3 regions of the Nocardia sp. NPDC003726 genome follow, and region 3 is predicted to be linked to each of the others. Evidence: riboswitches for the same ligand, from Rfam matches in the RefSeq annotation. Region 3 holds a riboswitch; each other region holds the start of a gene.

Region 1 (9,546 bases), on a different contig from region 3:
GCTCCGGTGAGCGGGGAGGGGTAATCGCGGAGGACGGGACGGGTTCGGGGCGACTGCGGCACGGAGCCCAGCAGGGCCGGTTCAGCACGCGGCTGTGGCGGTAGGTCGGAGGGGCCATCAGGGCACGCCTTTCGCCACGGCCGGCGCCGGGATGGCCGACAACAGCTCGCGGGTGTACTCGTGCCGCGGATCGCCGAAGATCTCCGCGGTGCGGCCGGATTCGACGATGCGACCGTGCCGCAGCACCGCCACGTGATCGCTGATGCGGCGCACCACCGCCAGGTCGTGGGAGATGAACAGGTAGCTCAGCGACAACTCGGCCTGCAGCCGGTCGAGCAGTTCGAGTATCTGCGCCTGCACCGAGGCGTCCAGCGCGGACACCGGTTCGTCGAGCACCAGCAGCTCCGGGTGCAGCGCGAGCGCCCGCGCGATGGCGACGCGCTGGCGCTGTCCTCCGGACAGCTCGGCGGGCTTGCGCTGGGCGAACCCGGCCGGGAGCGCGACTTGCGCGAGGAGCTCCGCCACGCGGTCGCGGCGCTGCGCGCGGTCGCCGACCCCGAACGCGCGCAACGGTTCCTCGATGATCGCGCCCACCCGCCAGCGCGGATCCAACGACGCGTAGGGATTCTGATACACCACCTGGAAGCGTTTGCGCAGCGCGCGCAGCCGCGACCCGCGTGCCCGCGACAGCGGTTGCCCGTCGAAGACGACCTCGCCGCGGTCCGGTTCGGTGAGCCGCAACGCGATCCGCGCGGTGGTGGACTTGCCCGATCCGGATTCACCGACCAGCGAGAGGGTTTCGCCGCGACCGAGTTCGAAGCCGACCCCCGCCACCGCGGTCACGCTGTCGCCCCCGTGCGCCCGGAAGGTCTTGTGCACGTCGCGCAAGATCAGCAGCGGCTCGCCGTCGCGCGGCTCGGGGTCGCGGTAGCCGCCCGCGGGAGCGAGGCTGGGCGAAGCGGCGAGCAGGCGTTTGGTGTACGGGTGGCGCGGTGCGGCCAGCAACTCGGCGGTGGCGCCGCTCTCCACCACCTCGCCGCCGTTGAGCACCACCAGCCGGTCCGCGCGTTCGGCGGCGACGGCCAGGTCGTGGGTGATCAGCAGCACCGCGGTGCCGCGCTGCGCGATCTGCTCGGCGAGCCGATCCAGCACCCGGCGCGCGACGGTCGCGTCGAGCGCGCTGGTCGGCTCGTCGGCGATGACCAGCTCCGGTGCGCAGGCCAGCGCCGCGGCGATCAGCACCCGCTGACGCTGCCCGCCGGACAGCTCGTGCGGGTACTGGGCGGCCCGCAGCTGCGGCCGGTCCAGTCCGGCGTCGGCCAGCAGCTCGATCGCCCGCGCTCGCGCCGCTTTGCGGTCGGCCAGCCCGTGCACCAGCAGCGATTCGGCCACCTGAGCGCCGACCCGCCGGACGGGGTTGAGCGACAGCCCTGGGTCCTGCGGGACGAAGCCGACGCGCGCTCCCCGCAGCCGCCGCAGCGCCCGTTCGGAGCCGGTGTCGACCACGGCGCCGTCGAAGGTCACGGTTCCCCCGGCGAGTTCGGCGTTCGGACCGAGCAAGCCGATCACGGCGTGGGCGAGCGTGGACTTGCCGGAGCCGGACTCGCCGACCAGCGCCACCACCTCGCCGCGGGCCACGGTGAGCGACACACCGTCGAGCGCGGTGATCGGACCGGTGTCGGAGCGATAACGAACCCGCAGGTTCTCGACCTGCAACAGCGGAGATGCCGAGGCGCTCACGCGGATTTCCCCTTCCCGATCGCGCGTCCGAGGCGCTGGGCGGCGAGCACGACGGCGATGATGACCAGACCGGGCAGGGTGGTCATCCACCACGCGGTCGCCAGATAGTTGCGTCCCTCGGAGATCAGCGTGCCCCACTCGGGTGTCGGCGGCTTCGCGCCGTATCCGAGGAAGCTCAGCGCCGACACGGCCAGCACCGCCATGCCGAATTCCACCGCGGCCAAGGCGAGTACGGGCTGGTAGGAGTTGGGCAGCACGTGCCTGGCCAGCACCGTGTACCAGCGCACGCCCGCGGCGTGGGCGGCCTCGACGAACACCGCTCGGCGCACCCGCAGCACTTCCGATCGCATCACGCGCGCGAAGTTGGCCACCAGCGAGATGCCCACCGCGACGGCCACATTGCGGGTGCCGAAGCCGAGCGCGGTGACCAGCGCGAGCGACAGCAGCAGCGACGGCACCGACAGCAGCACATCGACCACCCGCATGACGACCGCGTCCACCACGCCGCCGATCGCGCCGGACAGCAGCCCGAGCAGTGACCCGGCGATCAGCGCGATGCCCACCGCGGCCAGGGTGGCGGTCAGCGACAGACCGGCGCCGTGCACCATCCGGGTGTACAGATCGCGGCCGAGATTGTCGGTACCGAACCAGTGCTGGGCGCTGGGGCTCTGCAACTTCTGCGCGGGCACGCCGGTCAGCGGGTCGCCACCGGCGAAGACCGACGGCGCCAGCGCCCACCCGACGGCGAGCAGGGCGACGGCGCCCGCGACCAGCACTCCGGCATTGCCGCGCAACGTCTTCCATCGCACGACCGGTCGCCGCAGGCCGGGCAGCACCGCTCTGCGCTGTTCCTCGGTGACGTCAACCACGAGTCCGCACCCCCTCGGCGAGCGGTGCGCCGGGCACGAGCCAGGCGATGGGAAGGACGGGAGCAGGGTCAGGCACGAACGATCGCCTCCTCGGCGGTGTCGGCGGCGGTCTGCTCGGACTCGCCGCGCACCCTGCGGGAGCGGGCGGCGATACGCGGGTCGAGCAGCGGATACAGCAGGTCCACCGCGAGATTCACGCTGACGAACACCACCGAGGTGAGCAGCACGATGCCCTGCACCACCGGGATGTCCTGCGCCAGCACCGCGGTCTGGGTCAGCCGCCCGACGCCCTGGCGGGCGAAGACCGTCTCCACCACCACCGATCCGGCCAGCATGTTGCCGACCAGGACCCCGGCGATGGTGAACGCGGGCACGCTGGCCGGGCGCAGCACGTGCGTGCGCCGCACCCACCAGCGCGAACCGCCCTTGGCCAGGGCCACGTCGACGAACGGCTGACGCCAGGTCGTCTCCAGCCCGGCGGTGAGCACCTGCGCGATGACCGCGCCGATCGGCAGGGCCAAGGTGAGCGCGGGCAGCACCGTGCCGGCGAAACCGTGCCCGCCGAACGCGGGCGCCAGCCGCAATTGGAACGAGAACACCTGCAACAGCAGCAATCCGGTCCAGAAGGTCGGCACCGAGACGCCGAGCGACGGCAGCGCGGTCAAGGCGTTGCGCAGCCAGGGCCGCCGGCTCTGCGTCGCCGCGAACGCCAGCGCGACACCGCCGACGACCGCGAAGAGCAGTGCGGTCCCGGCCAATTCGAGCGTGGCGGGCAGCGCGTCACCGATCGCGCCGGTGACCGGCTGCCCGGTCGCGATCGAATGCCCCAGGTCGCCGCGCACCGCGTGCCCGAGCGCGGTCGAATATTGTTCCCACAGTGGCCGATCCAGCCCGTAGCGAGCTTGCAGCTCGGCGATGGCGGCCTTGTCCACCGGCGTGCCGGCGCCGCCGCCGTCGGCCGCGATCGAGACCGGGTCGGCGGGCAGCAGATACAGCACCACGAACGACAGCGTGAACGCCGCCCACAGCACCCAGATCGCCTGCAATGCCCGCAGGGCCAGATAGCGCGCCATGACTATCGTCCGCTCAGCCAGGTGTCGAAGAACTGCAATCGGGCCGAGGCTTCGAACTTCAGGTCCCGTGTGTTCCCGCTCGCTCCGATGGCCTGGGACAGCTCGACGGTCGGCAGCTGCAACCCGGCGTCGAGCACCTGTTCCTGCGCGGCGCGGATGAGCCCGTTGCGTGTCGCGGTGTCGACGGTGCTGACCTGCCCGTTCAGCACGTCGTCCAACGCGGGGATGGGACCGCGCGCGTTGAGATTGCGCCCGTCGAGACCGAAGGTGGTGCGCAGAATGTCGCCGTCGGCGCGGGTGGTGTTGCCGTAGAAGGCGTCGAAGTCCTTGCTGCCCTGCCGAGCGGTGGCCTCCGCCGTGGACACCAGATCCAGCTTCAGCTCGACGCCGACCTGCCGCAGCTGCTGCTGGACCAGCTCGAGGATCGCCTGGTTGCCCGCGAACACCTGGCTGAACAGCACCGAGAACGACAACCGCTCGCCGTTCTTCGCCCGGACGCCGTCCGCCCCTGGCAGCCATCCGGCCTGATCCAGGAGGGTGCGCGTCTTCGCCGGGTCGTAGGCCAAGCGCGCGGACAGGTCGGTGTAGCCGGGTGTGCTGCTGGCCAGCGTGCTGGTGGCGGGCTTGAACTGCGGGCCGAGCACGGTGTCGACCAATTGCTTGCGATCGATGGCGGGCAGCAGGGCGGTGCGCACCGCCGGATCGCGCAGCGGCCCCCGGGTGACGTTGAGCTGCAAGCCGAACGGCACACCCGGATTGGCGGTGCTGAGCACCCGTCCGCCCGCCGCCTCGATCTGCGCCGCGTCCTGCGGCAGCGCGTCGCTGATCGCGTCCAGCTGCCCGGAGGCGAGACTGCCGGTGCGGACACCGGATTCGGGCACCACGGTGAACTCGATCTTGTCCAGGTAAGCCTCGCCGCGATGGGCGAACACCGTCGAACCCCAGTGGTAGCCGGTTCGTTTGGCCAGGGTCACCGCGGCGTCCTGGCGGTAGGCCGCGTAGGTGAACGGCCCGCTGCCGACGTTGTCGCCGAGGCAGCGCTGCTCGGCGGGCTTGGCGGTGGTCACGTCGGCGAGGATGCCGAGCGCGGCGGTCGAGGACGCCTGCAGGAACGGCGCGTTGGGCTTGCTGAACTCGACCCGGGCGGTGAGCCGGTCCACGACCGCGGTGCCGACGTAGCCGGTGAGGTAGCTGCTGCCCAGCGGCGCCTTGCCCGAGCCGAGCTTCACGACCGAATCGAAGGTGTTGCGCACCGATTCCGCGGTGAGCGGCGTGCCGTCGCTGAAGGTGACGCCGTCGACGAGATGGAAGGTGAAGACCTTCGCGTCGGGGCTGGACTCCCAGCTGTGCGCCAGCCACGGCTTCAGCTCGCCGGTGGCCGGGTCCTGGTCGGTCAGCGAATCCACGATCTGCCGGGCGACATACAGCGTCTGATTGGTGCCTGCCTGGGCGGGATCCGAGCAGGTCGGCGCCTGCGACAGGCCGTAGCGCAGCGTGCCGCCCGGCTGGGGCGGGCCCGCGTCGCCGCCGGGCGCGGCCGAATCACTGCCGCAGGCGGCCACGGTGGTGGCCGTGGCGAGCGCGCCGGCCAGCGCGACGATTCGGTGACGGGTTCGGATCACGGGGCAACTCCAGATACTTCGGGACGGACGAGTTTCTCGTCGGGGTCGGGGTCGGTGTCGGCGGTCGCCGACGGCCTGCTGGGAACGCGGCGGCGCCATTCGGGCGCGACGCGCCATCGGCTCATCGCTTCTTCGGCAGGCCGGGCGGGTTGATCCGCGATTCGGTGACCGTCTCGCTCTGCAGGCCCCAGCGGTCGATCACCTGCTGATAGGCGCCGTGCTCGATGGCGTAGGCCAGTGCGTGCTGCACGGCGGTGATCAGCCCGTTGTCCTTCTTGGTGAGCACCGCGATCTCGCCTTGCAGCGCCTCGCCCGCACCGGAGAAGGTGCCGACGATCCTGGTCTGTTTCGCGGTGGCCGCGTGGTAGATCGCCGTCGGGTTCGGTCCGAGGTAGCCGTCCAGCCGCTGCGAGGCCAGCGCCAGGTAGTAGTCGGTGACCTGCTGGAAGTAGGCGATGTCGATCGGCGCCAGTCCCTCGGCCCGGTTCTGCTCGTTCCACTTGACCAGCAGCTGTTCCTGGTTGGTGCCGCTGCCGACGCCGATCCGCTTGCCCGCCAGGCTCGTGCGGTCCTTGTAGTCGAGCTTGCTCTGGATCGGCACCTCCAGCGCGACGTTGTCCTTGCGGTAGGTCGCGAAGTCGTACTTCTCCTTGCGTTCCTCGGTCACGGTGACGTTGGAGATGAACGCGTCCACCTCCCCGGAGTCCACCCGCACGAAGTTCTGCGACCAATCGGCCACCCGCGCGTCGAGTTTCAGGCCGAGGATGTCGGCGATCAGCGAGGCGAAGTCGACTTCCGAGCCGACCACCGTCTTGTCGTCGGTGGCGTAGAACCGCAGCGGCGGCGCCGCGCCGGCCGCGCCGGTCACCACCAGCGTGCCGCGGTCGCGGATCGCCTTCGGCACCTCGGCGGCGATGGCGTCGACCTTGGCCACCCTGATCCGGCCGGATTGGGCGGGGGAGAGGTCGAAGGTGATCGAACCGGCGGGCTGCGCGGCGTTGTCCGCCTCGGGTTCGGTGCAGCCGGTGGCCAGCAGCGCGACCGTGGTGGCGGCGACGGTGACCAGGGCGGAGAACTTCATCGGAAACCTGTTCGTCAACGGACTCGGGAAAGGAACGCGCGGGTGCGCGGGTGTTCGGGATGGTCGAGGACGGCCGAGGGCGGGCCCTGCTCGACGATGACGCCCTCGTCGAGGAACACCACGGTGTCGGCGACCTCACGGGCGAAACCGATCTCGTGGGTGACGATCACCAGCGCGGTGCCGCCGTGCGCCAGATCGCGGATCACGTCGAGCACCTCGCCGACCAGTTCCGGGTCGAGCGCGGAGGTCGGCTCGTCGAACAGGATCACGCGCGGGCGCAGCGCCAGCGCGCGGGCGATCGCCACTCGCTGCTGCTGCCCGCCCGACAGCCTGCGCGGATACGCGTCGGCCAGGTGTCCGATGCCGACCCGGTCCAGCAGCAGGCGCGCCTCGCGCTCCACCTCGGTCCGGTCGCGCCGCTGCGCCGACAGCGGCGCCAGCGTGACGTTGTCGAGCACGGTCAGGTGCGGGAACAGATTGAACTGCTGGAAGACGAAGCCGATCCGGGAGCGCTGCTTGCGCACCGCGTGGTCGGGCAGGGCGTGCAGGCGATCGCGGCGCAGCCGGTATCCGATCAGCTCGCCGTCGATGTGCACGGTGCCCGCGTCCAGCGTCTCCAGATGGTTGACCACGCGCAGCAGGGTGGACTTGCCGGACCCGGACGGGCCGATCACGGCCACCACCTCGCCGGAGCGCACGGTGAGATCGATGCCGCGCAGCACCTCGTGCGAGCCGAAGGACTTCCGCAGGCCGCGGACCTGCACGGCGGGTGCGGCGCTCATCGGGTCGCTCCGCGCGGTGCGGCGGGACCGGCCTCGGCGACCTCGCGCAGCTTCCGCCACGCGCGTCGCAGCGGCGTCGGCGGCGGCGTGCGGTGCGCGCCCTTGGCGTAGTGGCGTTCGATGTAGTACTGCGCCACCGACAGCACGGTGGTGAGCACGATGTACCAGACGGTCGCGACCATCAGCAGCGGCACCACCCGGCCGTTGCGCCCGTAGATCACCTGGACCTGGTAGAACAGTTCGGCGATCGCCATGACCGACACGATCGAGGTGCCCTTGAACAGGCTGATCACCTCGTTGGTCGCGTTCGGCAGGATCGAGCGCATCGCCTGCGGCATGACCACCGTGCGGAACTGCCGCAGCCGCGGAATCCCGAGCGCCGCCGCGGCTTCCAGCTGACCCGCGTCCACCGCGATGAACCCGGCCCGGATGATCTCCGCCGAATAGGCCGCCTGATGCAGCGCCAAGCCGATAACGGCGGCGGTGAAACCGCTGATCACCCCGTTCACCTCGAAGGTGAACAGCGCGGGCCCGAACGGGATGCCGACCGAAAGGGTCTGGTACAGGTAGGCGATGTTGAACCAGAACAGCAACTGCACGATCAGCGGGATCGAGCGGAACGCCCAGATGTAGACCCACGAGAGCACCCGCAGCACCGGGTTGTTCGACAGCCGGGCGATCGCGAGGGCGGTGCCGAGCAGAAAGCCCAGCGCCGTGCCCCATGCGGTCAGCTCCAGGGTGACCCGCAGCGCCGACAGCACCGACTTCGCCGTGATGTACCGCGCGAACGTCGGCCAGTCCCAGCCGGGATTGGTGGCCAGGCCGTGCACGAACTGGGCGAGCACGATCAGGGCGACGGCACTGACCACCCAGCGCCAGGGATGCCGGGTCTTCGCCACGGTGGGCGTCGCGGCGCTCGCGGTGGGGGCGGACGTGCCGGTCGGGTCCGGTGCGCTCGGCGCGGCGGCCTCGGGGGCGGCGTCCGGCGCGGTGGACGCGCTCATGACGGGTCCTCGATGATCACTTCGGTCCTCCATCGGTCCCGGCGGAAGCACCCGCACCCGGTGACCGGGGGGTTGCTGCGACGTCGACGAGCCAGGTCTCTCGGTCGCTCTGGATGGTTGGCGCCGACCCCCTGTCAACGGCTGTCAGGGGCGAGCCGAATCATGATGCACAGCAAGGGAAGCATGGAACAAGAGAAGTAATCACCGTGAGCGTAGACCTTGTCCACGCGCGTGCATCGGATCCTTGTAGTAACCAGGCGTGCGCTGCTCGATCGAGGGCGCGGTGAGTTCGCCGGTGCAGGACAGGCGCTGCGGGACGATGCCGGTCCGATGCAGCATACGGGTATCACCGAGGCTGGGGAACGCCGGTGTGCGACGCTGAGGTCCGTTCCGGGCAAACAGGACTCGCCACGAAATTGCTGTGTGGAATCCCGGCTGATGAATGCGTTTGCCGGAGTACTGTCCCCCTCGATCGTTCCGCCGATGAGGAGGTTTCGTGACCATATTGCGCCGTCTGACCCAGTTGTCCGCTGTCGCGACCAGTTCGATGGCCCTCGTGTTCGCCGGGCCCGCCGCCGCGTTCGCGGCTCCGGACGTAACGCTCCCCGCATCCGCCGAGGACTCCGTGCCGATCGCCGCTCCCGGTGACCTGTTCGGCGCGTATCAAGCCGCGCTCGACGCGCTGCGCGCGCTCGGCATCCAGCCGTTCGCCTACCCCAGCGCGTCGGCGTTCTGCCTCGACAACACCACGGCCGGGCTGGCGCCCGCCGTGGCAGGCGCCATCCCGGGGCCGTGGCCGAAGAACACCGTCCAGATTCCCGGCCAGGACCTCAGCGCCGTCAAGGCCGGGCAAGCCATGTTCACCTTCGTGCCCTACGGCCTCGGGCCGGACGGTCCGAATACCGGAGGCATGCAAGTGGCCTGGCTCAATCTGAACACCGGCCGCGGCGGCACGGCCGCCATGGGACCGTTGCCCGAGGTCGCCCGCTCGATGATCCCCGCGGCCGTTCCCGCCGACCTGCGACCAGCCGCCGAGCAGGCGATCCGCGACTTCCTCGTCGCGTCGCTCCCGATGGGCGGGGTGCGTGCCGTTCCGGTGGACACCGGCAAGGGAACCGTGCTCGCCGCGGTCTTCGGCTCGGTGCAGAACGGCGCCAAGTCCTGCGTCTTCCTGCCGACCGTCGGAATCACGCCGGTGCCGTGAGGTTGCGGCCGCGGCTCGGCGCGATCAGGGAAGCGAGCGACCTTTCCAGCGCGCCGTGCCGCGGCGACGGGCCCGGTGCGACCGCGCCCACAGCAGCAGATACGCCGCCACCGACACCGGGTGCGCGACGGCGGCCGGCAGGTCAGATGGCCGCAGCGGGCCGCCGGTCTC
Region 2 (9,546 bases), on a different contig from region 3:
CGTGCAGCACGCCGGTGATGGAGATGTAGTTGATGTCGTGCCCGGCGCGATCGGCCAGCGGGCCCTCCTGACCCCAGCCGGTCATCCGTCCGTAGACCAGGCGCGGGTTGCGGGCGAGCGCGTCGTCCGGGCCGATGCCCAATCGCTCGGTGACGCCGGGGCGGAAGCCCTCGATCAGCACGTCCGCCTTCTCGACCAGGCCGAGCACCTTCTCGATGTCGGCGGGGTCCTTGAGGTTGGCCTCGACGATGGTCCGGCCGCGCAGCTGCGGACGGTCGAACCCGCCGGGCAGCTGGCCGGCCCGCTGCACCCGCACCACGTCGGCCCCCAGATCGGCGAGCAGCAGCGCGGCGTGCGGACCGGGGCCGATCCCGGCCAGCTCGATGACCTTGATGCCCGCGAGCGGGCCCTGCTTGGCGGTGGATGGAGTGCTCACGCCCTACCTCGGTTCGTCGTTCGATCCAGCGCACCGGTGGCCGGTGCGTCCTCCCGGCAGCCACCGGGAAGGATGTATTGACAGTATGACAATAACGTGGGGGCCGAAGCCCTGGGCATCCTCGAACGTCCACGGGCGCTGAATCGACGGCTCGCCCGATGGTGCGCCCGGCTCTAGGCTGCACGTGTGGAAGCGCTGTCTGATCAGGGGTGGTACAACCTTCTCGCCGGTCTCGCGATCGTGGTCGGTCTGGCCGGGATCGTCGTGCCGATCCTGCCGGGCGTCATCCTGATCTTCGCGGCCATCGCCGTCTGGGCATTCCTCACCGGGGGCGCCACGGCCTGGACGGTTTTCGCGATCAGCACCGTGCTGCTGGTGCTCTCGGGTGTCGTCAAATACACCTGGCCGGGGCGGCGGATGAAAGACGCGGGAGTGTCCAACCGCGCGCTCCTGCTCGGCGCGATCCTCGGCGTGATCGGTTTCTTCGTGATCCCGGTGGTCGGCCTGTTCGTGGGTTTCGTTCTCGGCGTTTACCTCTGGGAACTCCAGCGGCTGCGGGTCAACCGGCAGGCGTGGCAGGCGACGGTGCACGCGTTGAAGGGCGTCGGCCTGTCCATGCTGATCGAGCTGTTCGGCGCGTTGCTGGCCACCGGGGTCTGGCTCGCGGGCGTCTTCGCCGTCTGAGCGTTACCGATCGATGGCGGGAAACGGGACAGTGTCGCCCGCTCGGCTTCCCGGGAGTTCGTCGCGGCGCAGCCGGAGGGTCGGCGGTTCCGGCCGGTGCAACGGCAGCGTGGGAGGCGTGTCGTCGCTGACAGCGCGCTCGCGGGCCGGGAGCCGGTAGAAGGCGCGGGCGTTGTCCTCCAGCACCGCGTACATGTCGGTGCCCACCACGTCGCAGAGCAGGTCCACGTCCGAGTCCCGGAACGGGCGCCCGGCTCTGGTGCCGGGCAGATCGGTGCCGAACATGAGGGCTTCCGGATTCACCGCGTGCACCCGGCGCAGCGTGTCGGCGACATTCATCGCGACCCGGCCGAAACCGGTCGCCTTCACCTTGGCTCCGCGGTCGACCAGATCCAGCAGGAAGGGCACCCCTTCGGCGGACATGCCCAGATGGTCGACCGACAGCGCGGGCAGCTTGGAGATGACCGGTTGCAGCGAGGCCAGCATCGTGCCGTCGATGTAGACCTCGACATGCCAGCCGGCCAGGTCGTAGGCGCGCAGCGCCTGCAACGTCATGCCGGTGATGTCGGTGGCCGCGCGCTTGAGGTTGAACCGCAGCGCGCGCACCCCGATCCGGTCCAGTTCCAGGATCTCCTCGTCGGTGGCGTCCAGATCGAGCCGGGTGACGCCGACCCAGCCCTCGCCCAGTTCGGCGAGGGCGGCCTTCAGGTAGGTCTGGTCCGTGCCCTGGAACGACCCGCTGACCACGGCGCCGCCGCTGATGTCGTAGCGCGCCATGCGCTTGCGGTAATCGGCGATGGTGAACGGGTCGGGCAGGTAGCCCTCGTTCTCGGCCAGCGGAAACCGCGGGTCGAAAATGTGCAGGTGGGCATCGAACACTTGTACAGAATGCCTCAGGGTCGGATTTTCCGCTGCCAGAGCTGGGGTGTCGCGACGGCGGCGGAGCGGTCACTCGGTGGGTGATCAGACCTTGTGCGGTTCGCTGGCGCGCAGCATGTCCTCGCGCTCGACGACCTTGACGCGCTCGCGGCCCTCCGGTTCGCCGAGGGAGCGTTCGTGCGCGTCGAGGCGGTACCAACCGGCCCACGTGGTGAACGGGATGCCCTTGCCCTCGAGGAACTCGATGACGGCCTCCGGCTCGGGCCGCTCGGCCGGGGTGAAGCGGGGAGCGTCGTCCAGCAGGCAGGCGATAGTCTCGTTGGCGTCGCCCTTGGTGTGGCCGATCAGGCCGACCGGGCCGCGCTTGATCCAGCCGGTGACGTAGGTGGCGGGCATGTAGCGCGCGGCGCCGTCGGCGTTCTCGTCGACGAGCACGCGACCGGCTTCGTTCGGCACGGTGCCGGCCTGATCGTCGAACGGCAGGTTGGTCAGGTTCTGCGACAGGTAGCCGACGGCGCGATAGACCGCCTGCACGTCCCAGTCCTTGAACACGCCGGTGCCCTTGACGTTGCCGGTGCCGTCGAGCTGGGTGCGCTCGGTGCGCAGGCCGACGACCTTGCCGTTCTCACCGAGGATTTCGGCGGGGGACTCGAAGAAGTGCAGGAACAGCTTGTGCGGCCGGTCGCCCGCGTCGCGGATGGCCCACTGCTCGAGCGTGTTGGCCACCATGTCGACCTGCTTGGAGTGCCGCCGCGCGGCCTCGGAGCCCTCGTCGTAGTCGATGTCCTCGGGGTCGACGATGACTTCGATGGTGGGCGAGTGGTCGAGTTCGCGCAGCTCCAGCGGGGTGAACTTGGCCTGCGCCGGGCCGCGGCGGCCGAAGACGTGCACCTCGACGGCCTTGTTGGCCTTGAGGCCCTTGTAGACGTTCGGCGGGATCTCCGTCGGCAGCAGCTCGTCGCCGGTCTTGGCCAGCACGCGGGCGACGTCGAGGGCGACGTTGCCGACGCCGAGAACGGCGACCTTCTCCGCGTCCAACGGCCAGGTGCGCGGCACGTCGGGGTGGCCGTCGTACCAGGAGACGAAGTCGGCGGCGCCGTAGGAGCCGTCGAGGTCGATGCCGGGGATGGGCAGGGCACGGTCGGCGTTGGCTCCGGTGGAGAAGATCACCGCGTCGTAGAAGGCGCGCAGGTCGTCGAGGGTGATGTCGGTGCCGTAGTCGATGTTGCCGAGCAGGCGCACCTGCGGCTTGTCGAGGACCTTGTGCAGGGCGGTGATGATGCCCTTGATCCTGGGGTGGTCGGGCGCGACGCCGTAGCGGATCAGGCCGAACGGCGCGGGCATGCGCTCGTAGAGGTCGATCGACACCTCGGCGTCGGACTTCATCAATGCGTCGGCGGCGTAGATCCCGGCCGGTCCGGCGCCCACGATCGCGATGCGGAGCGGGCGGGTCCTCGCGGTGTGCGCGTCAGGCCCGGAGGAGGAAGCCTGCGTCACCACGGAGGGCTCGCGGACACCGCCATCCTCTACTGCACTCTGTTCGGTCATCTCTTTACGCGCACCTTTATGGTCGAAACAATTAATGACGTCTGGGCTTAGCTTAGGCTAAGTTGACGCACCGGCTCGGTCGCACCCGTCCGGTGCGGACGCCGGCGTTGCCGGCTCGTGGCTGCACGGTGCTCCGTTCGCCGCGGCGTGGAGCTGCCGATTCGCTATGACAGCAGGCCGCCGTCCCGCGATTCTATCGGGATGGCCGATGCCGCCCCGCGTCGGTGCGTGAACCCGGCGGATGCCATCCACGGTCATGATCGTCGTCTACCCGCTCGAGCCCGGTCTATCGCCGCCCCTCGCTTCGGATCGGCGTCGCGCCTGGTCCGCAGCCGGGGGGGCGAGCGCTCGATACCGCCGCCGACCAGGGATCATCGACTCATGACCGAACAGCATCCCGCCGCGGACGAGGACGAGATCATCCGCGTCGACCAGACCGACAAACGCTCGGTGGTCCCGTTCGTCGCCGCAGCGGTGGTCGCGGCGATCGTGCTGATCGCGATCGTGCTCGGCGGTGTGCTCTCGCCCGCTGAGAAAAATGTCACAGAGGCCGACCGCATCGCGGCGGCCGTCCGCAACTTCGTCGACGGCTCCAACCGCAGCGACGCCGTGCCGCCGCCCGGCACCGCGTGCCAGGGCTTCGACGCGACCCACTCACCGCTGGCGGGCCAGGACGGCGCCGGAAAGCCGGTCGAGATCACGAAAATCGACTCGCCCATGGTGGACGGCGACCGGGGCAAGGCGACCGTCACCACGAAGGTGGACGGGCAGGAGAAGACGACGACCTGGAATCTCACCAGATCCGGTGACAAGTGGCTGGTGTGCACCTGAGCGTTCGCGCAGGGTGCGCCACCGTTTGACACGGTGACCCGGGTCGGTGCAATCTCAGTCGAAGGTCATGAGAACCAGTGTCAAGCCCCGGCATTGCTGGTCGGCAACCCTCCTCCGCGGTGGGGTGCTCCGGGTGACGACCTGGCGGCGCCTCGGTCCCGGGCGCGGCAAGTGCGGATTCACAGGAGGTGCACATGAGTTATGCCGGTGACATCACCCCGCAGCAGGCATGGGAGCTGTTGCAGAACAATCCGGAAGCCGTCTTGGTGGACGTGCGGACGGAAGCGGAATGGAAGTTCGTGGGCGTCCCCGACACCAGTTCGATCGAGCGGCCGACCGTGCTGATCGAGTGGGTCGACTCGACGGGCGCGCGCAACGAGGCGTTCGTCGAGCAGTTGAAGCAGGCGCTCGACGGCCATGACCCGGAGGCTCCGGTGGTCTTCCTCTGTCGCTCCGGTCAGCGTTCGGTGGGCGCGGCGATCGCCGCCACCTCCGCGGGTTACCGCACCTCCTACAACGTGCTCGAGGGCTTCGAGGGCCCGCTCGACGAATTCGGGCATCGCGGCGGCTCCGGCTGGCGTGCTCTCGGACTGCCGTGGCGGCAGTCGTGATCACCGGCGGCGCGTTCGACAAGCCGCTGCCCGACGGCGTCGGCCCCGCGACGCTCGGCGTGCGCGGCGGCCTGCGGCGCTCCGGTTTCGAGGAGACCGCGGAGGCGCTCTACCTGACCTCCGGCTTCGTCTACGAGAGCGCCGAGGCGGCCGAGGCCGCGTTCACCGGCGAGGTCGAGCACTTCGTCTACTCCCGCTACGGCAACCCGACGGTGGCCATGTTCGAGGAGCGGATGCGCCTGCTCGACGGCGCCGAGGCGTGCTTCGCGACCGCGAGCGGCATGTCCGCGGTGTTCACCGCGCTCGGCGCGCTGCTGGGCGCCGGTGACCGGCTGGTCGCCGCGCGCAGCCTGTTCGGCTCGTGCTTCGTGGTGTGCAACGAGATCCTGCCGCGCTGGGGCGTTGAGACCGTCTTCGTCGACGGCGAGGACCTCGACCAGTGGGAGCAGGCGCTGTCGGTGCCCACGCAGGCGGTCTTCTTCGAGACGCCGGCCAACCCGATGCAGACGCTGGTCGACGTGCGGCGGGTGACCGAGCTGGCGCATGCGGCGGGCGCGAAGGTCGTGCTGGACAACGTGTTCGCCACCCCGCTGCTGCAACGCGGCTTCGAGCTCGGCGCCGACGTGGTGGTCTACTCGGGCACCAAGCACATCGACGGCCAGGGCCGCGTGCTCGGCGGCGCGATACTCGGGGCTCGGGACTACATCGACGGGCCGGTGAAAACGCTGATGCGCCACACCGGTCCCGCGCTGAGCCCGTTCAACGCGTGGACGCTGCTCAAAGGCTTGGAGACGATGCCGCTGCGGGTGCGCCATTCGACGGAGTCCGCCCTGCGCATCGCCCGCTTCCTGGAGAGCAACCCGGCCGTCAGCTGGGTGCGGTACCCGTTCCTGGAATCGCATCCGCAGTACGCACTGGCCGCCGGCCAGATGAGCGGGGGCGGCACCGTGGTCACCTTCGAGTTGAACGCTCCCGAGAACGAGGCAAAGAAGCGCGCGTTCGAAGTCCTCAACCGGTTGCGCGTCGTCGACATCTCCAACAACCTCGGTGACGCGAAGTCGCTGATCACCCACCCGGCGACCACCACACACCGCGCCATGGGCCCCGAAGGCAGGGCCACCATCGGCCTGACCGACGGCGTCGTGCGCATCTCGGTGGGCTTGGAAGACGTGGAGGACCTGCTCCAAGATCTCGACCAAGCATTGGCCTGACCGGGAAGCCGTGGCCCGAGCGGTCAGCGGATCGGCACGGTTACGCCGGGTGACGACGGATCGCCGTGCAGGACCAGATGGCTCGGGGCCTCGTCCTTCTTGTCGTTCTTCTTGCCGTTCTTGTTCTTGCCGGGCAGGTCGAAGGCTAGGCGGAAAGTACCGGCGCGGCCGGGAGCGATGCGCGCGAAGTCGCCGGGCGGATTCAGCTCGGCGGTGCCCGCCGCGTCCGGCGGGAGCGAACGCCCGCCGGTGGTGACCAGTCGTTGCTCCGGGATGGACCAAGTCTGTTCGTGGTCGGACACATTGGTGACGGTAAGCGTCACGATCGTGCGCGAACCGCTTCCGGTGGCCGCGTCGGTGACGGTGAAGGCGAAGTTTCCGTCGCGCGTGGCGGGGCCAGGATTCGCGGACTGCGCACCGGTCGAGGAATTGGTCGCCATCGCTTCGCGGTCGGTCGTGCTCGCGACGGGCGCGGACCCGTTGTCGATGCCGCCTGCCACCAGCCACACCGCCGCCGCGGCGGCCAGCGCCGCCGCCGCTGCCGCGGTCGCGATGCGAAGTTTCCGCCGAGGGCCGCGCTGCCCGGTCGGGGCGGGGGGCCGGACCTCGGGTGGCGGTTGCGTGGAGGTGACGACGGGCATGATCCTGGTCGGCGTACGGCCGGACGGTGGCATGGAGCCCGGTACCGGCGTGTTCGGTCGCGCGGACGGGTTCAGGGCTGCCGATGCCGCGGCGGCGAACTGTCCCGCGCTGCCGTAGCGCGCGTCCGGCTCCTTGGCCATTCCGCGGGCGATGACGTCATCGAGTGCGGCCGGGACGCCGTCGGCCGCACGTGACGCGCGCGGCGGCTCGGTCATCAGATGCGCGCGCATCTGCTGGGCCGGATCGCCAGCGCCGTAGGGCGGTTGTCCGGTCAGAGCCTCGTAGAGCACGCAGGCCAGCGAATAGACATCCGACCTGGCGTCGACCGTGCCCGTGAAGCGTTCCGGCGCCATGTACCCCAGCGTGCCCACCACCAGCCCGGTCGCGGTGAGCGCCGTGCCGTCGGCGGCGCGGGCGATGCCGAAATCGATCAGATACACGAAACCGCTGGTGTGCAGAAGGATGTTGCCGGGCTTCACATCCCGGTGCACGAGTCCGGCCGCATGCGCGGCATCCAGCGCCTCGGCGGCCTGGGCGATGACGTCCACGGCCCGGTCCGGCGGTAGCGCGCCCGATCTCAACCGGGTGCCGAGATCGATGCCATCGATGTAGGCCATCTCCAAGAACAGGTGGCCGTCGACCTCGCCGAACGCGTGGATGGGCACGATATGCGGATTGCGCGCCCGAGCCCCCAACCGCGCCTCCCGCTCGAAGCGCTGCCGATAGAGCGGATCGGCGGTATATGCCGAGGACAGCACCTTGAGCGCCACGGCGCGGCCGTCACGGTCGTGTGCCAGCCACACCTCGCCCATGCCGCCACGACCCAGCAAGCGTTCGAGGAAGTAGTTCCCGAACGTGCCACCGGCGCTCTGGATGGACATGCCTCGACGGTAGCGCCGGGTTCGGCCGCAGGCGCGGGCGGGCTTCGATGCCGCGCGTCATGCGGAGACGGCTGTCGAGGGCCGAGCGATGGCCCGCAGGCCTGCCGGCGCCGGGCGTTCCGCTGGTCAGCCGTCGGTGCGTTCGATGTCGGTGAGATGGGCGATGTTGGCCTGGTCGTCCGGGGCCGAGCTCGGTTCGGTGGTGAACCAGGCGTCGAGGATTTCCCTGAGTTCGGCGCTCGAGGTCGAACGCAGGCTCAGGGCAAGGACATTCGCGTCGTTCCAGGTGCGGGCGCCCGCCGCGGTCGATGCGTCGGCGCAGAGCGCGGCGCGGACGCCGGCGACCTTGTTCGCGGCGATCGATGCGCCCGTGCCGGTCCAGCAGCAGACGACGGCCTGCTCGGCGTGACCGGAGGCGACGTCGCGGGCGGCCGCTTCGCTGGCCCACGCCCAATCGTCGCGTTCCTCGTCGGACAGCGCGCCGTGCAGCAGGAGTTCGTGGCCGCGCTTGCCCAGCTCGTCGACCAGTTCCGCGGCCACACCCACCCGCTCGTCCGCCGCCACCGAAATTCGCATGCGTCCAGCGTAGTTGCCGGTTCGCGGGTCCGCCGTTCCGCGATTGACAGCATACTGTCAAATATGACAGCATACTGTCATGATACAGACAGTGCACATGGCCGTTTACGACACGCTCGCCGACTGGGAGGTGGGCGCGGCCACCGCGCACATCAACAAGCCGAACTGGCATCGGGAGCCGGGAACGTGGCAGGTGCAAACGGTCGGCCCGACGACGGAACCGATCACCACGATGGGTGGCATGCGCATCGTGCCGGACATCGCGCTCGCCGACCTGACCCCCGCGGACAGCGCAATGCTGATCCTGCCGGGCGCGGAGACCTGGGAGGGGCCGCAACTCGATCCGTTCGCGCACAAGGCGCGCGAGTTCGTGGACGCCGGTGTTCCGTCGCCGCGATCTGCGGCGCGACGTTCGGCTTGGCCAAGGCGGGACTGCTCGACACCCGCAGGCACACCAGCAATGTCGCCGAGTACCTTCGCTACAGCGGGTATTCGGGCGCGGATCACTACGTCGACGAACCGGCCGTCACCGACGGTGACGTGATCACCGCCGGTGCGAGCGCGCCGTTCGAATTCGCCCGCGAGGTGCTCGGCAGGCTCGGCGTGTACGAGCCGCATGTGCTGGACGGCTGGTACGCGTTGTACGCGCACTCCGATCCGGCCGGATGGGCGGTGCTCGCGGAGTACGACGCGCAGCATGCGTGAGCGAGAATCGTCGGTGATCCGGGAAACCGGCCGCGGGTACCGGAGGTGAGCATGACCCCTGAACAGGAACTGTTCGCGGGGGCGGCGATCACGTCGTTCCGCCTGAACGGTCAATTCCTCGCGGTGGCCGAGGATTTGGCGCGACCGGCTGGTCTCACCGCCGCGTGGTGGCAGGTGCTCGGCGCGGTATTGCGAGCGCCGTTACCCGTCGCGGGGATCGCCCGCGCAATGGGCATCACCCGGCAGAGCGTCCAGCGCATCGCGGATCTGCTGGTGGACAAGGGTCTTGCCGAATACCGTCCCAATCCCGCGCACCGCCGCGCGAAACTCGTCGCGGTCACCGACGCGGGCCTGGCCGCGGTCGGCCGGATCAATCCGCAGCACGCGGTGATGGCGGAGCGGCTCGCCGAAGAACTCGGCCGCGAGCAGCTGGCGCTGACCGTCGAGGTGCTCACCAGGTTGTCCGCCGCGCTGGACGCGATCACCGTCGGCCGCGCGTAGTACGGCGCGCGCAGTTGGGCGCCGGTAACGGCGGCACCGGG
Region 3 (9,546 bases):
CCGCCGGGGCGGTCGCACCGAGTGCGCCGATGGACAGGGCCAAGACCGCCACACGATGCCGAACATTCACCCGCTGCTCCCTTCGTCGGACCGAAACTGTCTGTCTGCTGTGTCGACATGAGTTCGCGGAGTGTTAACGGGAGCCTATGTGGGGTGCGTTGAGTAGCCGTGATCCGGCACCGGAGTGCCCGGCAATTCAAGACAAGCGACCGCCGGTTGGAGATTGTGGCGGGGCGGGCCGATCGTGGTTCGGAAACGCTGCTCCTCGACCGGGGCCTCAGCCCCGCCCAGGAGCAGCGTTCGCCGGGGTCAGCCCGCGGCCGCGGAGTGCAGGTGTGCGCTCTCGGCGATGGCGGCCAGTTCCGCGTTGAAGCGATCGGCGGCTTCGATATTGCCCAAGTGCCCCGTGGGCCAGACGTGGTAGGCGGCCAGGTGACCGGTTTCCGCGAGCGCATCGGCGATGCGGCGGGACATGCGTTCGGGCAGCAAGCGGTCGTGGGCGCCCGCGATCACCGTGGTGGGCACGGTGAGAGCGGCGGCGGCTTCGGCGAGATCCATGTCGGCGAGTGCGGCGGCGTGCCTGCCGCGGGTGAGCGGCCTGCACGAGCGCACGATGCCGAGCGCGAACTCCACTTGGTCCGCGGTCGCGTGCGGGGTCATCACGCGGGCTTTGAGCAGCGCGCTGGTCGGCCAGCCGCCCGGCAGCGGGACCGGGGCGGTCAGCAGTGTCTCCGCGACGATCATCGGCATCCGCACGCTGGCGCCGAACAGGGTGAGGGGGCGATCCGCCAACGTCAACGGCTTGTTGAGCAGGGGAAGCAGATCCGTGTCGTAGCGGATGTTGCCCGACGTGCTGTTCAACAGGACGGCGGCCGCGGCCTGCTTGCGGACCTGCTCCGGATAGCGAGCCGCCCACGCCTGCACGGTGATACCGCCCATGCTGTGGCCGACCAGCACGGCACGCTGTCCTGGACGCAGCGTGGCAGCCAGCACGGCCGAGAGATCGTCGGCCAGCGACTCTTTGCTGGGCAGGGTCTTGCCCGGCTCGCTCGCGCCGTGGCCGCGCTGGTCGTAGCAGACCACCCGGTACCGGTCGGCGAACGCGTTGATCTGCGGGTTCCAGTACTCGATGCTGCAGCTCCAGCCGTGGATCAGCACGATGACATCGCCCTTGGCCGGACCGTACGCGTGCACCCGCAGGCGAGCGCCGTCTTTGGTGGTGACCGGAATGACCGCGTGGCGGGCGGTGGGCGCGTTCAACGACGCGGTCCGGAAGGTGCGGGACCGCAGTCCGGCGCGGTAGTCGGCGGTCAGCGCACCGTTATACGCGTCCGCCAGCGTCTTCATCGACTTCACCAGCATCAGGCACTCCTTTGTGTCCATCGTCACCGTACAGTGCAAGCAACGGTGCTTGCTAGTGTTAGCGCTGCACGCCGGTGTTCGTGGTCTATATCGGGGAGTACCCCCGGATTCGTACGGCAAAAGATCATTTCGGCAGAAAAAGTCGTACGTGCTTTTTCCGAGGTTGTCGGGCCTCGATGCCAAGATCGCGGCATGGCCGCCATCGAGTTCGCCGCTCCGATACCCGTCGTGCGCAGGTTCGACGTCGCGCGGACCTATGCGTTTTACCAGGACTACCTGGGCTTCGCCGTGGACTGGGAGCACCGGTTCGGCGCCGAGTTCCCCCTCTACGCGCAGGTCTCCCCGGACCGAGGCGACGCTTCATCTCAGCGAGCACCACGGGGACGGCACCCCGGGCAGCGTCGTGTGGATCGGAGTCGGCGCCGTAGCGGCGCATGTCACCGCCCGGTTACCGTTGACTGGTGGACATCGCGCATCCTGCCTCCGCCCCGGTGACGGACCCGGGAACCGAGCCGAAGACCGGGTGGCGCGGGGCGGCGCTCCCGCTGCTGGTGGCGGGCGTCGGCGTGGGTGTCGGCCTGCTGCTGCACGTGCGCGACCCGCACGTCGAAGGCTCCTACGGCACCTGTCCGGTCTACGCCCTGACCGGCTGGTATTGCCCCGGCTGCGGTGGGATGCGCGCCGTGCACAACCTCACCGACGGGCATGTCATCGATGCCCTGCACAGCAACTTGCTCGCGCTGCCGCTGGTTCTCGCCTTCGCGGTCTGGGTGCTGGACTGGACGGCGCAAGCGTGGCGCGGCCGGAAGATGCGGCTGCCGTCGATCAGCCGGACCACCATGTGGACATTCTTCGCGTTGCTGGCGATCTACACCGTCGTACGCAATACGCCGTGGGGAACCCTGTTCACACCCGTGTAACACGCGCATGGGCGGGCAGCCCCCAGGTATGAACGATTCGCTGAAGACCCGGGTGCGGGAGAAGTTGCTGCGCCAGCTCATCGAGGATCCGCGGGACGCCGAGCGCGACGACCCACGCCAGATCGCCGTGGCGACCGACCTGGACGCGCTGGCCAACGTGCCGGAGGACCATCCACTGGTCGAGGAACTCGCCGCGCGATACCTGGTGTTCTGATCAGGCCGTCGACGCGCCGCCGTGGGGCGGCAGCTGCGGTAGTCGCTCGGCGAGCAGCCAGCTGTCCCAGAGTGGGCGCAGTGACACCAGGCTGTAGTGCCCGGCCAGGTCGGTGAATTCCTCCGTGGTCACCGACGAGTGACGGTAGCGAATGGTCCATTCCCGGAGCAGGTCGAAGAAGGCCGAGTCGCCAAGTTCCAGGCGTAGCGCGTGCAGGGTGAGCGCACCCCGCTTGTAGACGCGATCGTCGAACATGCGTTGCGGTCCCGGATCGCCGATGACGATGTCCTGGGGTTCGCGGGCCAGGTTGTGCCGCGCGGCGCGGGCCAGCTGGTCGGCGGTGGGCCCGCCCGCCGCCTCCGACCAGATCCATTCCGCGTAGCAGGCGAAGCCTTCGTGCAGCCAGATGTCCCGCCACTGCCGGATGGTCAGGCTGTTGCCGAACCACTGGTGCGCCAGCTCGTGTGCGACCAGCCGTTCCGCGCCGCGGCGGCCGTCGCAGTGATTGGCGCCGAAGATGGAGATGCCTTGGGCTTCGATCGGAATCTCCAGCTCGTCGTCGGTCACGACCACGGTGTAGTCCGCGAACGGGTAGGGACCGAATTTTTCGCTGAAGACCTCGAGCATCCTCGGCTGACGAGCGAAGTCGTGGTCGAAGGCGGCGCGCAGCCGCGGCGGCAGGATCGCGTGCATCGGCACCGGGGCGTGCGAAGAACCGACGCGGTGCTTGCGATAGTGACCGATCTGGATCGTGGCCAGGTAGCTCGACATCGGCTCGGCCTGCTCGTACACCCAGGTGGTCTGACTGGACTTGGTCTGCTTGCGCAGCAGGGTCCCGTTGGCCACCGCGTAGTACGGCGAATCGGTGGTGATCGAGATCCGGTAGCTGGCTTTTGAACTCGGGTGGTCGTCGCAGGGGAACCAGGACGCCGCGCCATTGGGCTGGCTTGCCACGATCGCGCCTTCGGTGAGTTCTTCCCAGCCCACCTCGCCCCATGGCCCGCGCACCGGTTTCGGTGTGCCGCCGTACTGCACCACGAGCGCGAGCACGCCGCCGGCCGGAATCCGCTGTGCCGGGGTGACGACCAACTTGCCGTGCTGATGGGCGAATTTCGCGGCCTTGATCCCGTTGACCGACACTTTCGACACGCTCAGTGCCTGTCCGAGGTCGAGCGCGAACCGGGTGCGCGCCTCGGTGGTCACGGCGGTGACGGCGGCGCGTCCGGTGAGCCGGTTGGCGGACACCCGATAGGTCAGCTCCAGCTCGTACCGGGAAACCCGGTACCCCCGGTTGCCGTTCTGCGGGAGGTACTCGTCGATGGGGGCTTCGTAGAACTTGCCCGCCATCAGCGCGCCCCGGGGTCGCCCGTGAACCAAGGCGCGATCGGGTTGCCCCACCAGCGCGTCGAGGCCGGCACCGCGTCACCGCGCATCACCAGGGAAGCCGGGCCGATGGTCGCGCCGTCGCCGAGCGTCGACGCGGGCAGGGCCACGCAGTGCGGGCCGAGGGTGGCGCCCGCGCCCAGGGTGACGGTGTCCATGGCCATGATCCGGTCGTGGAACAGGTGGGTCTGCACCACACAGCCGCGTTCCACGGTCGCGCCGTCGCCGAGAGTCACCAGGTCCGCCTCCGGTAGCCAGTAGGACTCGCACCATACCCCGCGCCCGATCCGGGCGCCGAGGCCCCGAAGCCAGAGATTCAGGACGGGCGTCCCGGTCGCGGCGCGCGCGAACCACGGCGCGGCAACCGTTTCCACGAAGGTGTCGGCGACCTCGTTGCGCCAGACGAACGAACTCCACAGCGGATGCTCCTCGGCGCGGATACGCCCCACCAGCAACCATTTGGCGGCCACCGAGCTCGCCCCCGCCACGGCGCCGGCCGCGAGCAGCACCAGCCCGCTGAGCAGCCCGGCGGCCAGGTGGCCGAAGGTCTGCGCGAGCCAGGCGAGGGCGCACAGCACGCCGAGACCGATCGCGAAGGTCACCAGAACGGGGATCAAGCGGCAGGTCTCGACGAAGCCGCGGGCGACGCGCAGGCGGGCGGGCGGATCGAAGGTGCGCGCGGTGTCGGCGTTCTCCGCGGCGCGGCGCAGCCGGACCGGCGGGCTGCCCAGCCAGGACGAACCCGGCTTCGCTTTGGACGGCGCCGCCGACAGCACCGCGACCAACCCGTTCTTCGGCACCCGCCGCCCGGGGGCGGTCATGCCGGAGTTGCCGAGGAAGGCGCGCTTGCCGACCTTCGCCGCGCCGATGTGCAGCCAGCCGCCGCCGAGTTCGTAACCGGCGATCATGGTGTCGTCGGCCAGGAACGCGCCGTCCGCGACGGTGGTGAACTTCGGCAGCAGCAGCACCGTGGACGCCTCGACGCTCTTGCCGACCTTCGCGCCGAGCAAACGCAGCCACACCGGGGTGAGCAGGCTGGCGTACAGCGGGAACAGGAAGGTGCGCGCGGAATCGAGCAGGCGCTCGGTGGCCCATGCCTGCCAGCCGACCCGGCTGCGCACCGGGTGGTAGCCCTCGGTCAGGCCGATGCTCAGCAGCCGGACCGCGACGACGGTCGCCGCGGCGTAGACCCCCAGGCTCAGCAGGGTCGCGAGGGGCAGGACGGCGAACCCACGCGCGACACCGTCCGCGAGCGTGCGGGTGTCGCGAACGAACCAGGCGAGGATCGCGCCACCGGCTCCGATGCCGAGAATCGGCATGGCGGCCAACGCCATCGACGTGATGCCGAACACGCCGACCCAGCGCCGGGCCCGAGCGGGCGTGTGCGCGGGCCAGCGGTGCTGCGCCTTGCCCACCTTCACCGCGGGCGAACCGGCCCACTCCTGTTCCGCCTTCACCTTGCCCGCCACCGCGGAGCCGGGCGCCACCTCGGCGTTCCTGCCGATCTTCGTGCCGGGCAAGAGGATCGAACGGGAACCGACCACCGCGCCGGGGCCGACGACGATCGGGCCGAGATGCACCACGTCGCCGTCGATCCAGTAGCCGGACAGATCGACCTCCGGCTCGACGCTGCAGCCGTCGCCGAGTTCGAGCATCCCTGTCACCGGCGGGAGGCTGTGCAGATCGACGCCCTTGCCGATCTTCGCGCCGAGCGCGCGGGCGAACGGCACCATCCACGGGGCGCCGGACAGGCTCTCCGCGCCGCTGGCCTCGGACAGCCGCACGGCCGCCCACAACCGCAGATGCACCGAACCGCCGCGCGGATAGCGCCCCGGCCGGACCCCGCGCAGCAACAGCCGCGCGCCCGCCACGCAGATCGCCATGCGGCCGAGCGGCGAGATGAACAGCAGGAACGCGACCAGCGTCCACCACCAGGACAGCCGAGGCAGCCACGGCAGCGAGCCGGACCAGGCCGCGATATTGCCGACGATCGCCAGCCAGGTGAACCACTGCAGTCCGGTGAGCGTGGTGAGCGGAATGGTGGCGAGCACCTGCGCGGCTTGCGCGAGCCACGGCGTCGGCCGCACCGTCCGGTCGGCGACGGCCACGGCGGGCGTGGTCTGCTCCAGCAGTTCGGCGAGCGCGCCGAGGCGGGGGTGATCGTAGACATCGGCGACGGCGATCTGCGGATACCGTTCGCGCAGTGCGGTGACCAACTGCGCCGCCGCGAGCGAGCCACCGCCCAGGTCGAAGAAATCCGCGTCGAGATCGCCGACCTCGGCGCCGAGGATGGCATCCCAGAGCCCCGCGATCCACAGGGCCGTGCCGGTCAGCTCGTTGTCGTCGTCGTCATCGGCGGCGTTGGGCAGCGGCCATGGCAGCGCGTCGCGGTCGACTTTGCCGGAGGTGCGGGTGGGCAACTCCGCGACCACGGCGAGCCGGGGTACCAGCGGCGCCGGAAGCCGGCCGGCGAGGACGGCGCGCGCGGCCTTGGCATCGAAATCCGGTCCCGGCCCGGTCAGATAGCCGACCAGAAGTTTGTTGCCCGCTTTGGTGGTCCGGATGGCCGCCGCGGCGCCGGTGACGCCGGGCAGGTGCTGCAGAGCGTTGTCGATCTCGCCGAGCTCGATGCGCCGCCCACCCAGCTTGATCTGATCGTCGGCGCGGCCGAGGAAGACCAGACCGGCGCTGTCGTTGCGCACCAGGTCGCCGCTGCGGTACGCGCGCTCCCAGCCGACGGACGGCAGTGGGGCGTACTTCTCGGCGTCCTTGACCGGGTCCAGGTAGCGGGCGAGTCCGACGCCGCCGATCACCAATTCGCCGGATTCCCCCTCGGCCACCGGGTTACCCGCCGCGTCCACGACGACCAGGTCCCAGCCGTTGAGCGGCAATCCGATTCGGATCGGCCATCGGCCGTCCAAGCGCGCGGCGCACGCGACGACGGTGGCTTCGGTGGGGCCGTAGGTGTTCCACACCTCGCGCGTCGCGTCGCCGTTGCCGGCGAGCCGCTCGGCCAGTTCCGGCGGGACGGCCTCACCGCCGAAGATGAGCAGGCGCACCGCCTCCAGCGCCTCGACCGGCCAGGTCGCCGCCAGCGTGGGCACGGTCGAGACGACGGTGATCCGCCGCCGCACCAGCCAGGGGCCGAGATCGGCGCCGGTGCGCACCAGCTCGCGCGGCGCGGGCACCAGGCAGGCTCCGTTGCGCCAGGCCAGCCACATCTCCTCGCAGGACGCGTCGAAGGCGACCGACAGACCGGCGAGCACGCGGTCGCCGGGACCGATCGGGGCGTCCTGGAGGAACAACTCGGCTTCCGCGTCGACGAAGGCGGCCGCGTTGCGGTGGGTGACGGCAACGCCTTTCGGCGTTCCGGTGGAGCCGGAGGTGAAGATGATCCAGGCGTCGTCTCCGGGAGCGGGCAGCGTCGACCAGGTTTCCGGGCGCTCCCGCTCCGCCGCGCGGATGCCCGCGGCCGTGGTCTCGATGCCGTCCGCGGTCACGATCGCGGTGACCTGCGCCTCGCCGAATACCAGCTGGGCGCGCTCGTCGGGATCGTCGGCGTCGACCGGCACGTAGGCGGCGCCGGAGTACAGGACGGCGAGAATGGTCACGTAGAGCTCGCGTGTGCCCGACGGGATGCGCACGCCGACCCGGTCGCCCGGCCGCACACCCGCGGTGGCGAGACGGGCCATGGTCTTCTCGATCTCGACGACCAGCTCCAGGTAGGACAGCACCACCTGGCCGTCATCGATGGCAGGGGCCTCGGGATGAGCGAGCGCCGTCGCGGTCAGGATGTCGACCAGCGTCCTGGCCTCCGGCGCGCGGTCGCCGCGTGACAGCGGGCGCGCCCGCGCGTCGACGTCTGTCTCGAGCATGGTGCTCCGCGCACCTCCCATCGACTTGCCCACACTTTCGCGTTGTTTGTGTCATAGCTGGGTTACCAAAGGGCAAACGCCGCGCTGGCCAATCGTCCACGGTACCCGGGCTTGTCGTCGTCCGTTGTTCACCTGACCCGACGACGGACCGACCGGCGCGGTGCCCGTTGTTGCAGGTGGGATCGACATTCGCCGTCGCGGCGCGGCAATCGCTGGTCGGCGGGACGCCGTGCGGTTCGCCGGAAGATCGCTGTTTCGGGGATGTGATTCCGCTCATCGAAAGCGGAGGCCGCGATGAACACCAAGGGCCTATGCTCGGCTCCGGCCGGGCCGAGGAGGGGCGCGGCCGGTGCGGAACGGCATTCGCATTCGACTCGCGCCGGCCCGCTCCAGGCTTGCCGGTAACCGCTGAGCGAACCGCCTCGGGATGCTGCCGCCGGTGGCCTGCGTCAGTTGCCGAGCGACGTGCGGAAACCCGAGGCGGACACGGCTCGCGTGTTGTCGTGGGGGTGCTTGTAATGGCTCGCGTGCGGTGGTTATCTCCACGCGGTGCTCGTGAGGACTCGGGGTCGAGCGTGGTTGACAGCGCCGGGGCGCTTCTGCCACCCTCGGGTCAGGTCATGAGTGCCAGCGCGAAGCCCCGGCTTGCTGGCCGGCAACCCTCCTCCGCGGTGGGGTGCTCCGGGTGACGACCCGGCCGCCGCCCGACCGGGCGCGGCAAGCGCGGACTCGACGAATCATTCGATTGCGGGTCCCTGAGCCGACGGGATTTCACGTGATGACTACGACTGTCGACAACACCTGTGCCGCTCTCGCCCGGGTCTCCGGCGACGAACTGCGTGTGCCGCTCGTGCAAGGCGGGACGGCCACCTACGCCAACTTCGACTACGCGGCGAGCGCGCCGGCCTTGACCCAGGTCACCGACCGGGTGCAGCAACTGCTGCCGTACTACGCGAGCGTGCACCGCGGCGCAGGCTACGCCTCGCGGATCTCCACCGAGTGCTACGAGGCCGCCCGCGGGTCGGTCGCCCGGTTCCTCGACGCCGCCGACGACCAGGTGGTGGTGTTCACCCGCAACACCACCGATTCGCTGAACCTGCTCGCGTCCTGCGTCCCCGGCGACACGGTGGTGCTCGACATCGAGCACCACGCCAATTTCCTGCCCTGGACCAGGCGGGGCAGGCGCGTCGTGCGGGCGGCCGACACGGTCGAGGAGACCATCGGCAGGCTGGTGGCCGAACTGTGCAGCAGGCCCGCCGCATTGCTCGCGGTGACCGGCGCGTCGAACGTGACCGGGGAGGTGCTGCCGCTGGAGCGGCTGGCCACCGTCGCGCATCAGTGCGGCGCCCGGATCCTGGTGGACGCGGCGCAGTTGGCTCCGCATCGGCGAATCAGCCTGCGCGCCCGCGGGATAGACTACGTGGCTTTCTCCGGGCACAAGCTCTACGCGCCGTTCGGCGCGGGTGTGCTGGTGGGCAGGCGGGATTGGCTCGACGCGGCCCGGCCCTACCTCGCGGGCGGCGGCGCGGTGCGCGAGGTGAGCGCCGACGCGGCCGAGTGGGCGCCCGCTCCGCAGCGGCACGAAGCCGGCTCGCCGAACGTGCTCGGCGCCGCCGCGCTGGCCGCCGCCTGTGACGCGCTCTGTGCCATCGAAGCCGAAACCCTTGCCGCGCATGAACACCGGCTCGCCGACCGTCTCCGCGACGGCTTGGCCGCCATTCCCGGCGTCCAGCTGTTGCGCATCTGGGCCGACAGTCCCGACTCCGTCGGCATCGTCGCCTTCACCCTGGAC

The links. Region 3 has a riboswitch for S-adenosylmethionine ahead of ACWDMM_RS26585 (aminotransferase class V-fold PLP-dependent enzyme). Riboswitches for the same ligand answer to the same signal wherever they lie in the genome.
Region 1: linked by a shared signal. The riboswitch ahead of ACWDMM_RS27135 (amino acid ABC transporter permease) and the one ahead of ACWDMM_RS26585 (aminotransferase class V-fold PLP-dependent enzyme) in region 3 are both predicted to bind S-adenosylmethionine.
Region 2: linked by a shared signal. The riboswitch ahead of ACWDMM_RS15385 (rhodanese-like domain-containing protein) and the one ahead of ACWDMM_RS26585 (aminotransferase class V-fold PLP-dependent enzyme) in region 3 are both predicted to bind S-adenosylmethionine.

What each region holds. Positions count from the first base shown of each region.
Region 1 is NZ_JBSFNF010000025.1:45,667-55,212, forward strand. It holds gene ACWDMM_RS27105 (dipeptide ABC transporter ATP-binding protein) at 118-1,740, opposite strand; gene ACWDMM_RS27110 (ABC transporter permease) at 1,737-2,549, opposite strand; gene ACWDMM_RS27115 (ABC transporter permease) at 2,678-3,682, opposite strand; gene ACWDMM_RS27120 (ABC transporter substrate-binding protein) at 3,685-5,304, opposite strand; gene ACWDMM_RS27125 (ABC transporter substrate-binding protein) at 5,426-6,385, opposite strand; gene ACWDMM_RS27130 (amino acid ABC transporter ATP-binding protein) at 6,400-7,167, opposite strand; gene ACWDMM_RS27135 (amino acid ABC transporter permease) at 7,164-8,171, opposite strand; SAM riboswitch class I at 8,198-8,291, opposite strand; gene ACWDMM_RS27140 (hypothetical protein) at 8,373-8,510, opposite strand; gene ACWDMM_RS27145 (hypothetical protein) at 8,668-9,375, shown strand; gene ACWDMM_RS27150 (glycosyltransferase) at 9,400-9,546, opposite strand, start outside.
Region 2 is NZ_JBSFNF010000010.1:3,812-13,357, forward strand. It holds gene ACWDMM_RS15360 (CaiB/BaiF CoA transferase family protein) at 1-436, opposite strand, end outside; gene ACWDMM_RS15365 (DUF456 domain-containing protein) at 623-1,120, shown strand; gene ACWDMM_RS15370 (amidohydrolase family protein) at 1,124-1,999, opposite strand; gene ACWDMM_RS15375 (FAD-dependent oxidoreductase) at 2,084-3,547, opposite strand; gene ACWDMM_RS15380 (Rv0361 family membrane protein) at 3,929-4,378, shown strand; SAM riboswitch class IV at 4,442-4,558, shown strand; gene ACWDMM_RS15385 (rhodanese-like domain-containing protein) at 4,573-4,989, shown strand; gene ACWDMM_RS15390 (O-succinylhomoserine sulfhydrylase) at 4,986-6,200, shown strand; gene ACWDMM_RS15395 (serine/threonine-protein kinase) at 6,224-7,723, opposite strand; gene ACWDMM_RS15400 (RpiB/LacA/LacB family sugar-phosphate isomerase) at 7,850-8,299, opposite strand; partial or broken gene ACWDMM_RS15405 (type 1 glutamine amidotransferase family protein) at 8,379-9,004, shown strand; gene ACWDMM_RS15410 (MarR family winged helix-turn-helix transcriptional regulator) at 9,056-9,505, shown strand.
Region 3 is NZ_JBSFNF010000024.1:37,518-47,063, forward strand. It holds gene ACWDMM_RS26545 (hypothetical protein) at 1-70, opposite strand, end outside; gene ACWDMM_RS26550 (alpha/beta fold hydrolase) at 310-1,362, opposite strand; partial or broken gene ACWDMM_RS26555 (VOC family protein) at 1,555-1,635, shown strand; partial or broken gene ACWDMM_RS26560 (hypothetical protein) at 1,619-1,750, shown strand; gene ACWDMM_RS26565 (DUF2752 domain-containing protein) at 1,824-2,282, shown strand; gene ACWDMM_RS26570 (hypothetical protein) at 2,311-2,496, shown strand; gene ACWDMM_RS26575 (M1 family metallopeptidase) at 2,497-3,843, opposite strand; gene ACWDMM_RS26580 (Pls/PosA family non-ribosomal peptide synthetase) at 3,843-7,754, opposite strand; SAM riboswitch class IV at 8,371-8,484, shown strand; gene ACWDMM_RS26585 (aminotransferase class V-fold PLP-dependent enzyme) at 8,533-9,546, shown strand, end outside.